DNA from 4 places in the Streptomyces tendae genome. Region 1 is predicted to be linked to each of the others. Evidence: riboswitches for the same ligand, from Rfam matches in the RefSeq annotation. Region 1 holds a riboswitch; each other region holds the start of a gene.

Region 1 (3,275 bases):
CCATCAAGTACGGCGCGCCGTACGGATGCGACTCACCGCGCGCCGGTTCTTGTTGTCGAGTGAAAGGTCTCCGCATGCTCTCCGGGAACGGCCGACACCGTCGCCCTCGCCAGGCTCCGGCTCTGCTCGTCGCGGCCGGAGTGACCGGCTCCGCCATCGCGATCCCGCTCCTCGGGGCAGGGGCCGCCAACGCGGCCGACGGTGAGACCTGGGACCGGGTGGCCGAGTGCGAGAGTGGCGGCTCCTGGAGCCAGAACACCGGCAACGGGTACTACGGCGGCCTGCAGTTGACCCAGGACGACTGGGAGAACAACGGCGGACTGGAGTACGCGCCCAGCGCCGACCAGGCCAGCCGTGGCCAGCAGATAGCCGTGGCGGAGAGAATCCTCGCCGGGCAGGGGGTCGGCAAGTGGCGGGCCTGCGGCCTGCTCACGGGTCTGAACCAGGACACGGCGTCCCCGAACGTCGACACGGGCGTGGCGGGCGACGCGGCCTCGGGCACCCCCCGGGACGCCGGTTCCAGCGATGCGTCCGGTTCGCCGGAAACCAGCGATTCATCCGCTTCTCCCTCTCCATCGGCCACGACCGGCACCTCGACCGGGAAGCGGGACGGCGCGGACGGCAGGACGTCTCCGTCCGCCTCCACCACCCCCCGCAGTGACGAGTCGGACAAGTCGGGGCAGACCAGCGGTTCTTCGGCCGTCACGGACGCCGAGGATGGCGGTCCGGGCCGTCATCGCGGCTCCACCGCCGAGGAGGGCGAGCGCACGGACGGTGCGCCCGCGTCGACCGGCCGGCACGCCGCGCCCTCCGTCGAGGTCACCCCCGAGGCGGGCGACGACCGTTACACCGTCGAGAACGGGGACAGCCTGACGTCCATCGCCGACTCCCTTGCGCTCACCGGTGGGTGGACCGCCCTCTACGCCGAGAACCAGCAGGTGATCGGAGAAGACCCGAACCTCATCCTGCCCGGTCAGCGGCTTCTGGTGAGCGACGGGGCGGACGCGGACCGCTGACAGGCGGACATGTGAAAAGCCCTCGACGGGGCGCCAGTTGGCGTCATGATTCGGGCTGAATGTCCGTAATAAAGACTGTGAGAGATAGGTCTCAGAAGCCCTGATCGTCTTTGAAATTCCGCGAGGCGCGTGCCTACGGTCGTGATCGCTCGCCACCGCGGGCCCCGGCTGCCGCCACGCCGAATCCTGCCAGTGGCAGCACGGGAACAGTCGTCGCGTCATGCGCCGTAGGCAGGAGCGGGGGACCCAGGTAAGTGCCGTGTCCGGGCAGTGATGCCGGAGGCGGCTTGGGGTGAAGCCGCGTTCCGTGAGGAACGCGGCCGGGCAACTCAACCGGCCCGAACCCGACAGCTCACCTCGCAGGCGTCGGTGAGGGGATCCATCCATGCTGTTTTCCAGCAAGGGCAAGCACCGTCGTCCGTCCAAGGCCACCCGTGCCATCGCCATCGCCGGCGTGACCGGTGCCGCCGTCGCCGCCCCGCTGATGGCGGCCGGCAACGCCTCCGCCGCCACCGCGTCCGAGTGGGACGCCGTCGCCCAGTGCGAGTCCGGCGGCAACTGGTCCATCAACACCGGCAACGGTTACTACGGCGGTCTGCAGTTCTCCGCCTCCACCTGGGCCGCGTACGGCGGCACGCAGTACGCCGGCAGCGCCGACCAGGCCACCAAGGCCCAGCAGATCGAGATCGCCGAGAAGGTCCTCGCGGGCCAGGGCAAGGGCGCCTGGCCGGTCTGCGGCACCGGCCTGTCCAGCGCCTCGTACAACGGCTCCTCCGCCGAGAGCTCCTCGCAGGACTCCGGCTCCACCGAGGCCCGTGAGAGCGAGCAGAAGGCCTCCCGCTCCGCCGAGCGCCCCGCCGCGCCGAAGCAGACGGAGCAGAAGGCCGAGAAGAAGACCGTCACCACCCCGACCGGCAAGAAGGTCGAGAAGGGCGACGGCGAGTACAAGGTCGTCAAGGGTGACACCCTCAGCTCCATCGCCGCGGAGCAGGACGTCAAGGGCGGCTGGGCGAAGCTGTTCAAGCTGAACGACGACATCGTCGACGACGCCGACCTCATCTACCCGGGCCAGCAGCTGCACCTGAAGTAAGGCGTGGCCGCAGGTCCTTCCCCGTTCCCACGGGCTCCCCGCCCCGGTGCGTTTCTTCCCCCGTACGCACCGGGGCGGGGTCATGTCCGGACGCATTACGGTCACGGTTTTCCGAACCGGCTTTGTTCCGTTCGGAAACAATTTACTCTCGGTTCTGTCCATGAGGCGGGCGGCGAGATGGCCGATCGCCCGGAGCCGGTTAGGCTCGGACTCGCAAGGCCCCCGTGGCCCTGCTCACCCGCGTCACATCCCAAGAAGGAGATGCTCGTGCCGTCCATCGACGTCGTCGTAGCCCGGGAAATCCTGGACTCCCGAGGCAACCCCACGGTCGAGGTCGAGGTCGGCCTCGACGACGGCAGCACGGGTCGTGCCGCCGTTCCGTCCGGCGCTTCCACCGGCGCCTTCGAGGCCGTCGAACTCCGTGACGGCGACGCCGGCCGTTACCTGGGCAAGGGCGTCGAGAAGGCCGTCCTGGCCGTCATCGAGCAGATCGGCCCGGAGCTCGTCGGCTACGACGCCACCGAGCAGCGCCTGATCGACCAGGCGATGTTCGACCTGGACGCCACCGACAACAAGGGCTCGCTCGGCGCCAACGCCATCCTCGGCGTCTCGCTCGCCGTCGCCCACGCCGCCTCCGAGGCCAGCGACCTGCCGCTGTTCCGCTACCTGGGCGGCCCGAACGCGCACCTGCTGCCGGTGCCGATGATGAACATCCTGAACGGCGGCTCGCACGCCGACTCCAACGTGGACATCCAGGAGTTCATGATCGCCCCGATCGGCGCGGAGTCCTTCTCCGAGGCGCTGCGCTGGGGCGCCGAGGTCTACCACACCCTGAAGAAGGTCCTGAAGGGCAAGGGCCTGGCCACCGGCCTCGGCGACGAGGGCGGCTTCGCCCCGAACCTCGGCTCCAACCGCGAGGCCCTCGACCTCATCCTCGAGGCGATCAAGGAAGCCGGCTACACCCCCGGCGAGCAGATCGCCCTGGCCCTCGACGTGGCCGCCTCCGAGTTCTACAAGGACGGCGTCTACACCTTCGAGGGCAAGGAGCGCACGGCCGCCGAGATGACCGAGTACTACGCGGAGCTCGTCGACGCGTACCCGCTCGTGTCCATCGAGGACCCGCTGTTCGAGGACGACTGGGAGGGCTGGAAGACCATCACCGACAAGCT
Region 2 (3,275 bases), 3.8 Mb from region 1:
GGAGGGCACCATGACCCGACCGTCCGCCCGCCACGTCCTGCCCGAGTTCACCGACCGCACGGCATCCGGGCACCGGACGACGGATCCGTACGCGAGGCTGCTCGAGGAGCGGATCGTGGTCCTCGGGACGCGGATCGACGAGACCGCGGCCAATGACGTGACGGCCCAGCTCATGTACCTGGAGCACCACTCCCCCGACCGGGACATCTCGCTGTACGTCAACTCCCCCGGCGGCCCCTTCCACGCCATGTCGGCGCTCCACGACGCCCTGACCTACGTCACCTGCGACGTCGAGACGGTCTGCCTGGGCCGGGCGGAGGGCACCGCCGCGCTGCTGCTGGCCGCCGGCACCCCGGGCAAGCGCTACGTACTGCCCGGCTCCCGCCTGGTGCTCCGTCAGCCCGCCCTGCCGGAGCCGGTGGAGGGCAGGGCGAGCGACCTGGCCGTCCAGGCCGACGAGCTGAACCGGATCAGGGTCCGCACGGAGGAGATGCTGGCGCGGCACACCGGCCGGCCCGTGCAGCGGGTGCGCGAGGATCTGGAGCGGGACACGGTCCTCGACGCCCGGGCGGCGGTGGACTACGGCCTGGCGGACCGGATCGTGCCGCACCACAGGGCCGCCCGCCCCGCCACCGGCGCGAGGTGAGCCGCGGATGCTGCCACCGGAACTTCCCCCGCTGCCCGCACTGACCCGCGCCGAGGCCGAGCTGATCGACCGTTACCTGGAGGTCGTCGACCAGCTCGGCCGGGTCAATCCGGCCCAGGCCGGCGACACCTACCGAAGCCTGCGCGCCGCCCAGGCGCTGGTCGGCAAGGCGGTCGCGCTGCGCGACGCCCTGACGTTGATGCACCGGCGCGGCGAGAGCGAACTGCACGCCCAGACCCTGGCACGGGCCCTGCGGGTCCTCGACGGCGAGCGGCGTACGGCCAGGGTCACGCTACCGCCGCAGACCGGGAGTTGACACGAGCGGGCGCGGAACGCCGGGCCCGCAGACGGAACACGCCGCGCACGGGTGAAACGGACCGCACGGCGTACCACCATCCGGCGTAGACACGCCTCCTGTTTCGGTGCTGTCCAAGTTGCACCACACGCGCGCCCGTCAGGCGGAATTGACCATTCCGTCGCTGGTCCGGGGCTCCTCCGGCTCGTCGACGGCGAGTCGAACGGACAGCTGTCCACCCGAACGGGTGAGTGGTGAGTAACAACACAAACCCCCCGTTCCGTTGGGAAATCGACCGCGAAATGAAGCAAGATCCCTGACTGACGACAAGCCCCCGCCGCCGCGGCGGGGCGATCCGGGCGGACGCCGAGTCCTGCCGCCGCCCGGATGACCGGTCGACAGGAGTGGATCGGCAGGAGTGGAGGACCCAAGCACGACGGGTCGCCGGAGCTCACGTTCCGAGCAGCCCTTGGGGTGAAGCCGCTGACGCGGCCGGGCTACTTCGCCAGCCCGAATCCGACAGGTCATCCTTCACAGGCGGCTGACGAAGGGTTGCGCATGAGTGCGCTCAATCGTGTCCCGTCTCTCATGGCCCGGGCCGGCACGGCCGGGGCCCTCACCCTGGCCGCCGTGGGCGGCTCCATCGCGGTCCCCGGAGCGGCCTCGGAGGCCGCGGCGGCGACCACGGGCGTCAAGGCCCTGAAGGTCGCGGCGTCCAAGAAGGGTGCGCCGTACGCGTGGGGTGCCACCGGGCCGAACCGGTTCGACTGCTCGGGCCTCACGCTGTACTCGTTCAAGAAGGCGGGCAAGAAGCTGCCCCGCACGGCCGCCCAGCAGTACAACAAGTCCCGGCACATCTCCAAGAGCAGCCGGAAGGCCGGGGACCTGGTGTTCTTCCACTCGGGCAGCTACGTCTACCACGTGGGGATTTACGCGGGTAACAACAAGATCTGGCACGCCCCGAAGACCGGGGACGTGGTGCGGCTGCAGAAGATCTGGACCAAGAGCGTCTGGTACGGCCGCGTGAAGTGACCGACGGTGGCGGCGGTGTCCGCGGGAGCGCCGCCGCCCAGCCGTGACCGCCCCCGTGGGCCGGGCGCCGCCCACGGGACGTCCTGCGGGCCTTCAGTGCCCCCCGGCCCGCCCGTGCCGTGACGTGCCGTCAGAGCTCCGGCTGCACCGCTGCCGTGACCGCCTCCGTCGGCTGGGCGGTGACCGTGGTCCCCGGCCAAGGGAGTTCGACGGCGACGGTCTTGCCGCCCTGACGCGTGGGGCGGACTCTCAGCCTGCCCCCGTATTCCACGGTCAGCCAGCGGATGATGACCAGGCCGCGCCCGTTGTCCTGCTGGACCGCGGCGGGCAGCCGCTTGGGCAGACGCGGGTGGCTGTCCGTCACCCCGATGTGCACCCGTTCCTCACGGACCAGGACGACGTCGACCGTGAACGTGGGTGACTGGCCGAAGGTGTGCTGCACCGCGTTGGTGGCCAGTTCCGAGACGATCAGCCGCACCGTGTCGTACAGTTCGGCGTCCGGTGGCAGCCCCCATTCCGCCAGCGCGCCGGCCACGTGGGCCCGCGCCGCGGCGACCGAGGCGGGATCGCTCGGCAGAGTGACGGATGCTTCCAGATGGTCTGCCATGGCGACGTCGTCCCTTTCCCACGGGACCGCAGTCCGACACGGAGCGGCTGGTTCGAGTACGGTCCCGCACTGGTGCTTCGTCGCCAGACTGCCATCACCGCAGGGCGCGGCGCGGCGATCCACCAAGATATGCATATATCTGTCGCTCAAAGCGGTGAACTCTGCGACGGGAGACCGTATCCGGGCGGCTCGGAAGGAGTAAGGAGAGGCCCATGCAGCACGGTCCCGCGGTGCGCCGCAGGAAACTGGGCGCCGAACTGCGCGCGCTGCGCACCGCGGCGGGACTCACCAGTGGGGACGCGGCCCGGCTGGCAGGCTGGCACCAGTCGAAGGTGAGCCGCATCGAGACGGGCACGAGCGGGGTGAAACCGGCCGACGTGCGGTTACTGCTCGACGTCTACGGCGTGGACGAACCGCAGTTGCGGGAGTTGCTGCTGGTGCTGTCGGGCTCCGGGAAGGGCGACGGGCGGGACCACTGGTGGCACGCCTACCGGGGTGTACTGCCCCCGACCTACCGGGACTTCATCAGCCTGGAGTCCCAGGCGAGCGCGATGCGCACCCTGGAGACCACGGTGATCCCGGGACTGCTGCAGACCCCGGAGTACGCGCGTGCGGTGACGGAGGCGGCCCTGGAGGGTGCCTCGGAGGAGCGACTGGACGCGCTGGTGGAGGTACGGCTGGCCCGGCAGGACGTC
Region 3 (3,275 bases), 5.7 Mb from region 1:
GTGGTAACCGATCGGCAGGTGCTTCCAGTTGGGGGTCAGGGAGTCGGCGGCGTCGGGGCGGAAGATCTGTCCGACGTTGCGGGCGTGGTTCTCCGAGGCGTAGAAGTCGACGTAGTCCGCGACCTCGAACGGCAAGTGCAGGGTGACCTCGGACAGCGGGTGGAAGAACCGCTCGACGGTCTCCCGGTGCGCCGGGACCGTCACCCACGCGGTGAGCGCGCGCCGCACGTCCGACCAGGCCGTACGGCCCGCCGCCAGCAGCGGGTTGAGGGTGGGGCGGGCGAGCAGGGAGGCGTAGGGGGAGCCCAGGGCGTGTGCCGCCGCGCCGGCGTCGAGGACGTGGTCGCCCAGCCGGACGCCCACGGTGCGGTCCGCCGAACCGGGGGGCGAGAACACGCCGTACGGCAGGTTGTGCGGGCCGAAGGGATCGCCCTCGGGGACATCGAAGGGGGGCATCGGGTGCTGCCTCGCTTTCGTGTGCGCCGGTGCGCCACGTGTCCGTGGCCGTGCCACACGTTACGGGGTCGCGTCCGGGTGAGCCCCTGTTAATTCGGCGACGTCCGGGCCTGCCGGGCGGGCGTCCCGGATCCGTCCGGCAGGCACCCGGGCGAGGGGCACCGGAACGGGAGGCGGCGCACGGTGTTCCGACCCATGGGGGAAACGGTCCTCAACCGGTCCTGATCGGGCGCCGAAAGAAGGGAAATGGCACCCGAAGCGAGGGCATACGGGCGCGGTGAATCGGACGGTCCTCTTGTCCGTATTCTCTGATCATGGCCGCACCCACCGATTGTTCTCTCATCGCCACCGACCTGGACGGGACGCTGCTGCGCGGTGACGACACCCTGTCCGACCGCTCCCTCGCCGCCCTCGCGCAGGCGGAGCGCGCCGGTGCCCGGCACCTCGTGGTGACGGGCCGCCCGGCCCCCAGAGTGCGGTCGCTGCTCGGCGACCTCGGCTGCACGGGACTCGCGGTGTGCGGACAGGGGGCGCAGGTCTACGACGCCGGGACGGACCGGATGCTGTGGTCGGTCCGGCTGGACCGGGAGCTGGCGGAGACCGCGCTCGGCAAGATCGAGGCCGAGGTGGGTGAGGTGTACGCGGCGGTCGACCAGGACGGGGTCGACGGGCGGACGCTGATCGAGCCGGGCTACCGGATGCCGCACCCGACGCTTCCGTCGGTGCCGGTGGAGCGGCGCGACGACCTGTGGGCGCGGCCGATCAGCAAGGTGCTGCTGCGCCACCCGCGGCTCTCGGACGACGCGTTGGCGGCGGCGGCCCGGTCCGTGGTCGGCTCGCTGGCCACGGTGACCATGTCGGGGCCGGGGACGGTGGAGCTCCAGCCGTGCGGGGTCACCAAGGCGACCGGTCTGGCGCTTGCCGCCGAGCACCTGGGGCTGCGTCCCGAGGACACGATCGCCTTCGGCGACATGCCGAACGACGTCCCCATGTTCCGGTGGGCGGGCCACGGCGTCGCCATGGCCGACGCGCACGCCGAGCTCAAGGCGGTGGCCGACGAGGTCACCCTGTCGAACGAGGACGACGGCGTGGCCGTCGTCCTCGAGCGACTGTTCGGGCGGACGGCCGGAGTCGGCCGTCAGCGGTCGGCTCAGTACGCGCCGAAGACGTTGTCGATCGAGCCGTAGCGGTCGGCGGCGTAGTTGCAGGCCGCGGCGATGTTGGCGACCGGGTCGAACGGGTCGAAGGCCGTGCCGGGCACGTGGTACGCCTGGAAGGTCGGGTCGATGACCTGCAGCAGGCCCTTCGACGGAGTGCCCATGGCGGCGTTGGAGTCCCACAGGTTGATGGCGGCCGGGTTGCCGGACGACTCCCGCATGATGTTGCGGTGGATGGAGTCGTAGGAGCCCGGGATGCCGTTCTGCGCCATGACGTCCATGGCCTCGCGGATCCAGCCGTCGAGGTTCTCCGGGTACGCGGTCGTGGAGGCGGCGGTCGTGGCCTGGGTCGTGGTCGCGGCGGAGGCGCCGGTGGCACCGAACAGCGGCAGCGCGACCACGGCGACGCCGGTGCCGGCGACGGCGAGGGAGCGGACGAGGCGGCGGCGGGACGAAGCGATGACGGGCATGTCTGGGTTCCTCTCCTACGCCTGCGAGGTGAGCTGTCGGGTTCGGGCGAGGAGAGTGCCCGGCCGTGCCCCTGCGGGCATGGCTTCACCCCGAGCCGTCCGGGCGTGATGTCCGGTACGGCGGCTTACCTGGGTCCCCCGCTCCTGCCGTGCGTGAGTTCGTCGTCGGGTGTGATGCGGGTGGCGGCAGGACTAGGCGTCCACCCGGCAGGCCCGGAACGTATGCGAGAGCACATGTCGGGAACAAGTGCGACGATCACGCAAGACTCCGTTTGATCTTGAGATGGGTGCTTTTGGGCGCTTGATCCTTTGCGATCGCCAAGGGTCAACTCCGTTGCGTGGAGCGGGATCGCGGCGTTGCGGGAGGCTGATCGGCCGGCGCGTCGACGCGTGACTCACCTCACGGGACGCGGGATGCGAGCGCATTTGCGGCGTACAGGAATTCGCACAGCAATGACGGCAAATCGGACGGCAGGGCGGGCAGGATGGTTCACCGGCCACTGTGTCCGGGAAACAGAGGAATGTCCGTTGCTGTCAGCCGATCAAAAACACTCCGCTTCTGATCCCCTATCGCCCTGCTTGTGACCCCGGGGCCTGGCGGTGATCGAAAGGTGACCGGATACGCTGACTCGAGTGGTGGCAGCGACCTATCGACAAACCGTGTAACCGCCAGCAGACACCAGCAGACAGGAGACCCCTCGTGACCGTCGTCGGGCCGTTCGGGCTGAGCGTGCGGGACCAGGCTCTGGAAGCCGATGTCCAGGCCGGATTGACGGCTGTCGAGGAAGGGCTGCTCGAGGCCACCAAGAGTGAGGTGCCGTTCATCACGGAGGCCGCCCAGCACCTGGTGCGGGCCGGCGGCAAGCGGTTCCGTCCGCTGCTCGTGATGCTCGCCGCCCGCTTCGGCGACCCCTACGCGCCCGGTGTGGTGCCGTCGGCCGTGGTGGTGGAGCTGACCCACCTGGCCACGCTGTACCACGACGACGTGATGGACGAGGCCGAGGTGCGGCGCGGGGTCGCGAGCGCGAACGCCCGCTGGGGCAACTCGGTCGCCGTGCTCACCGGCGACTTCCTCTTCGCCCGCGCCTCGCACATCCTGGCCGACCTCGGCCCGGAGGCCGTGCGGGTGCAGGCCGAGGCGTTCGAGCGGCTGGTCACCGGACAGATCCTGGAGACCGCGGGCCCCCAGGAC
Region 4 (3,275 bases), 420 kb from region 1:
GGGCGGCTGCGGCTCGTGGAGACCCGGCCCGTCGGCGACGTCGTCCTGACGCGCTACGAGCCCACCGCGCCCGGCGCCGGCGCGCTGCCGTCCGCCGCCGACCACCACTGGCTCGCCCTCGCCTGCGAGCTGGCGGAGCGGTGCCCGCCCTCACGGACCGCGTTCAGCGTGGGCGCGGTCGTGGTCGCCGCCGACGGCACCGAGCTGGCGCGGGGGTTCTCCCGTGAGGGGGACGAACCCGTGGTGCACGCCGAGGAGGCCGCGCTCGCCAAGACCGACCCCATGGACCCCCGGCTGGCCGGCGCGACCGTCTACTCCAGCCTGGAACCCTGCGCCCGCCGTGCGTCCCGGCCGGCGCCCTGCGCACGGCTGATCCTGGACGCGGGGGTGCGGCGGGTGGTCACGGCCTGGCGGGAGCCGGACACGTTCGTGGCGGACGCCGACGGCAGCGCGGTACTGGCCGAGGGGGGCGCCACCGTGGTGGTGCTGCCGGAGTACGAGGAGCGGGCCAAGGCGCCGAACGGCCACCTCCTGGACCGCTGATCGCGCCCCCTGCCCGGGGGGTGTGCGACCTGCCCTGATGATGCCGTACACTTGTGTTCAACGGCGCGGGGTGGAGCAGCTCGGTAGCTCGCTGGGCTCATAACCCAGAGGTCGCAGGTTCAAATCCTGTCCCCGCTACTGAAGGCCGAGGGCCGGAATCCGAAAGGGTTCCGGCCCTCGGCGTTTTCCGGTGTCCGTCGCTCTTCCGTCCGCTGTTCCGCCGGTGTCACCGAACGTGATCGTGCGGAGTCTCAGCGCATAACAACTGACGAACCGTCAGGTTCGACCGGCCGTCTGAGGCGCGGTCAACTCGCCCGTTTTCGCCCGCTCGTGGCGCTTAAGTCCGGGCGGAATTCGTTAACGATCAAGAGGAACGGCTTGGAATCCGGCCCTCGGGTCTATTAACGTTCGATAACGCAGCGCGGTCGTCCCAGCCGTCACAGACGTCGGCTCCGTGCGCACGCGCCGAATCCCGCAAGGGAACCGGGGAACCACCACCTTGGGGTGAATCGTGCGGATACCGCCGTGGAGACACGGCTCGTATACGCGCGTAGGAGACCTTCCTGCTCCGAACCCGTCAGCTAACCCGGTAGGCGAGAAGGAAGGAAAGGAGCGCGCCCACGTGGCGTCCAACCCGCCTGCCCCCGAGGCCCCGTTCAAGCCGAGCGACACCTTCGCCTACGGCGCCGTCGGCGCCGAAGAGGGGCCCTTCGAGGAGTGGAACCCCACCGCGGAGTCCGTTCGCCCGGTACGCGGCCGGCACCGCGTCGCCAAGCAGCGCGGGGGCGGACTCGCCCGCAGCTCCACCGTCCTGGGCGTCGGCGTCATAGCCGCCGTCGGCGCCGGCGGCATGGCCAGCGCCCAGACCGGCAAGCCGCCCGTCTCCATCTCCATGCCCGACCTGCCCAACGTGGGTTCCCTCATCTCCGACGAGGAAACGCCCAAGGGCTCGGCCACCCCCCTCAGCAGCATCGGCATGACCGGTGCCGAGACCGAGGAGGGCGCCGCCGACGCCGGTGAGGCGCTGCGCGCCCGCATCATGGCCCAGGTCGAGCAGCAGCAGGGCCAGGCCCAGAGCAAGGCCGAGGCCGCCGCGCTCGCCGCCGCCGAGAAGGAGGCCGCCGACGCGGCCGCCAAGGCGGAGAAGGAGGCCAAGGAGAAGGCCGAGGCGGCGAAGAAGAAGGCGGAGGAAGAGGCCGCGAAGAAGGCCGAGGCCGAGCGCCTCGCCGAGCTGGCCAAGCAGTACGCCCTGCCGACCTCCTCGTACACCATCACCTCGACCTTCGGTCAGGCCGGCGCCTACTGGTCCTCCGGCTACCACACCGGTCTCGACTTCGCCGCCCCCACGGGCACGCTGATCAAGGCCGTGCACACCGGCACGATCACCTCCGCGGGCTGGGACGGCTCCTACGGCTACAAGACCGTGCTCACCCTCGACGACGGCACCGAGATCTGGTACGCCCACCAGTCGTCGATCAATGTCAGCGTCGGCCAGAAGGTCAACACCGGCGACGTGATCGGCCGCGTCGGCGCCACCGGCAACGTCACCGGCGCCCACCTCCACCTCGAGGTCCACACCGGCGGCTCCTCCTCCGGCATCGACCCGGCGGCCTGGCTGGCGGGCAAGGGCCTCAGCATTTGATCCACCGGCGGCCGCGTCCCGGCCGTCCACGCCGTGAACCCCGGCAGTCCCGACGACGACCCCCCGACGTCAGGGCTGCCGGTCACGCATGTCCGGGGCACCGGCCGTGCGGTCAGCGGCGGTAGGGGTCCTCGACGGGCGCGGGATACGGCCCGCCGTGGGGCGGCTGTCCGTGCGCGGGCTGTCCGTACGAGGACTGTCCGTACGGGAACGGTGTGTGCGGGGCCTGTCCGTACGAGGGATGTCCGTGCGGGGCGGGCTGTCCGTAGGAGGGCCGGCCGTACGGCCCGGGCGGCGCCTGGCCCGCCCACGCGGCGCCGTACGGAACGCGGGGCGCCGTGAGGCGGACCGCGTGGTCCAGCGCCGGGCGGGCCGCCACGCGCCGGTGCCACAGCTCCAGCAGCAGCTGCCGCTCCCGGGTCACGAAGTCCGCCCCGGCCTTCCCCGTCCGGCCCCGGTGCCGCAGGAACGCCAGCGAGGTCGCGTACGCCTCGTACTGGGCGACCGCGCGCGCCGCCGGCTTCCCGCCGTGCTCGCGTGCGTACCGCCGGGCGAGGCGCCGGGCCCGCATCGAACCGAGCGCGAACGGCTCCGCGGGACTCAGCCAGCCCGCGATCGCGTACGCGGGCAGCTCCGTGCGCACGGTCCGCAGTTCCCGCTGCCGCGTCCACACCACCAGCCAGGTCAGCAGCCCGAACGCCGGCATCATGAACGCCCCGTAGACCGCGATGAAGCCGAACTGGCCGAGCGTCGCGGAGCCGTTCCACAGCGCGTGCATGCCCATCGCCAGGAGCAGCCCGGCGAGCGGCAGCAGCACACGGCGCACCCGCTGCCGGTCCGTGGCCAGCGCGGCGGCACCGAAACCGATGCCGGTGAGCACGGTGAACAGGGGGTGCGCGAACGGCGACATGACGATGCGGACGAAGAAGGTCGCCGCGGTGACCGAGGCGATGCCGCTGCCGCCGGTGAGCTGGTCGGCGCCGAAGGCGTTGCCGAGGTAGAGGACGTTCTCGGTGAACGCGAACCCGGTGGCGGTGACCCCGGCCACCACCACGCCGTCGAGCATTCCGGTGAAGTCGCGTCTGCGGAA

The links. A riboswitch is a leader RNA that binds a small molecule or an ion and turns the genes downstream of it on or off. The one in region 1 is predicted to bind cyclic di-AMP.
Region 2: it holds a riboswitch for cyclic di-AMP, as region 1 does, so the genes downstream of both, F3L20_RS11475 (C40 family peptidase) here and F3L20_RS28745 (transglycosylase family protein) in region 1, are expected to answer to the same signal.
Region 3: it holds a riboswitch for cyclic di-AMP, as region 1 does, so the genes downstream of both, F3L20_RS02940 (transglycosylase SLT domain-containing protein) here and F3L20_RS28745 (transglycosylase family protein) in region 1, are expected to answer to the same signal.
Region 4: it holds a riboswitch for cyclic di-AMP, as region 1 does, so the genes downstream of both, F3L20_RS30735 (M23 family metallopeptidase) here and F3L20_RS28745 (transglycosylase family protein) in region 1, are expected to answer to the same signal.

Annotation. Positions count from the first base shown of each region.
Region 1 is NZ_CP043959.1:6,282,120-6,285,394, reverse strand. It holds gene F3L20_RS28750 (transglycosylase family protein) at 75-1,016, shown strand; cyclic di-AMP (ydaO/yuaA leader) riboswitch at 1,230-1,397, shown strand; gene F3L20_RS28745 (transglycosylase family protein) at 1,402-2,106, shown strand; gene eno (phosphopyruvate hydratase) at 2,374-3,275, shown strand, end outside.
Region 2 is NZ_CP043959.1:2,443,443-2,446,717, reverse strand. It holds gene F3L20_RS11485 (ATP-dependent Clp protease proteolytic subunit) at 11-646, shown strand; gene F3L20_RS11480 (hypothetical protein) at 654-962, shown strand; cyclic di-AMP (ydaO/yuaA leader) riboswitch at 1,309-1,496, shown strand; gene F3L20_RS11475 (C40 family peptidase) at 1,500-1,973, shown strand; gene F3L20_RS11470 (ATP-binding protein) at 2,104-2,580, opposite strand; gene F3L20_RS11465 (helix-turn-helix domain-containing protein) at 2,793-3,275, shown strand, end outside.
Region 3 is NZ_CP043959.1:611,310-614,584, forward strand. It holds gene fahA (fumarylacetoacetase) at 1-456, opposite strand, end outside; gene F3L20_RS02935 (HAD family hydrolase) at 771-1,643, shown strand; gene F3L20_RS02940 (transglycosylase SLT domain-containing protein) at 1,607-2,083, opposite strand; cyclic di-AMP (ydaO/yuaA leader) riboswitch at 2,087-2,258, opposite strand; gene F3L20_RS02945 (polyprenyl synthetase family protein) at 2,784-3,275, shown strand, end outside.
Region 4 is NZ_CP043959.1:6,706,299-6,709,573, reverse strand. It holds gene F3L20_RS30745 (dihydrofolate reductase family protein) at 1-543, shown strand, start outside; tRNA gene F3L20_RS30740 (tRNA-Met) at 608-681, shown strand; cyclic di-AMP (ydaO/yuaA leader) riboswitch at 997-1,154, shown strand; gene F3L20_RS30735 (M23 family metallopeptidase) at 1,166-2,185, shown strand; gene F3L20_RS30730 (PrsW family intramembrane metalloprotease) at 2,298-3,275, opposite strand, start outside.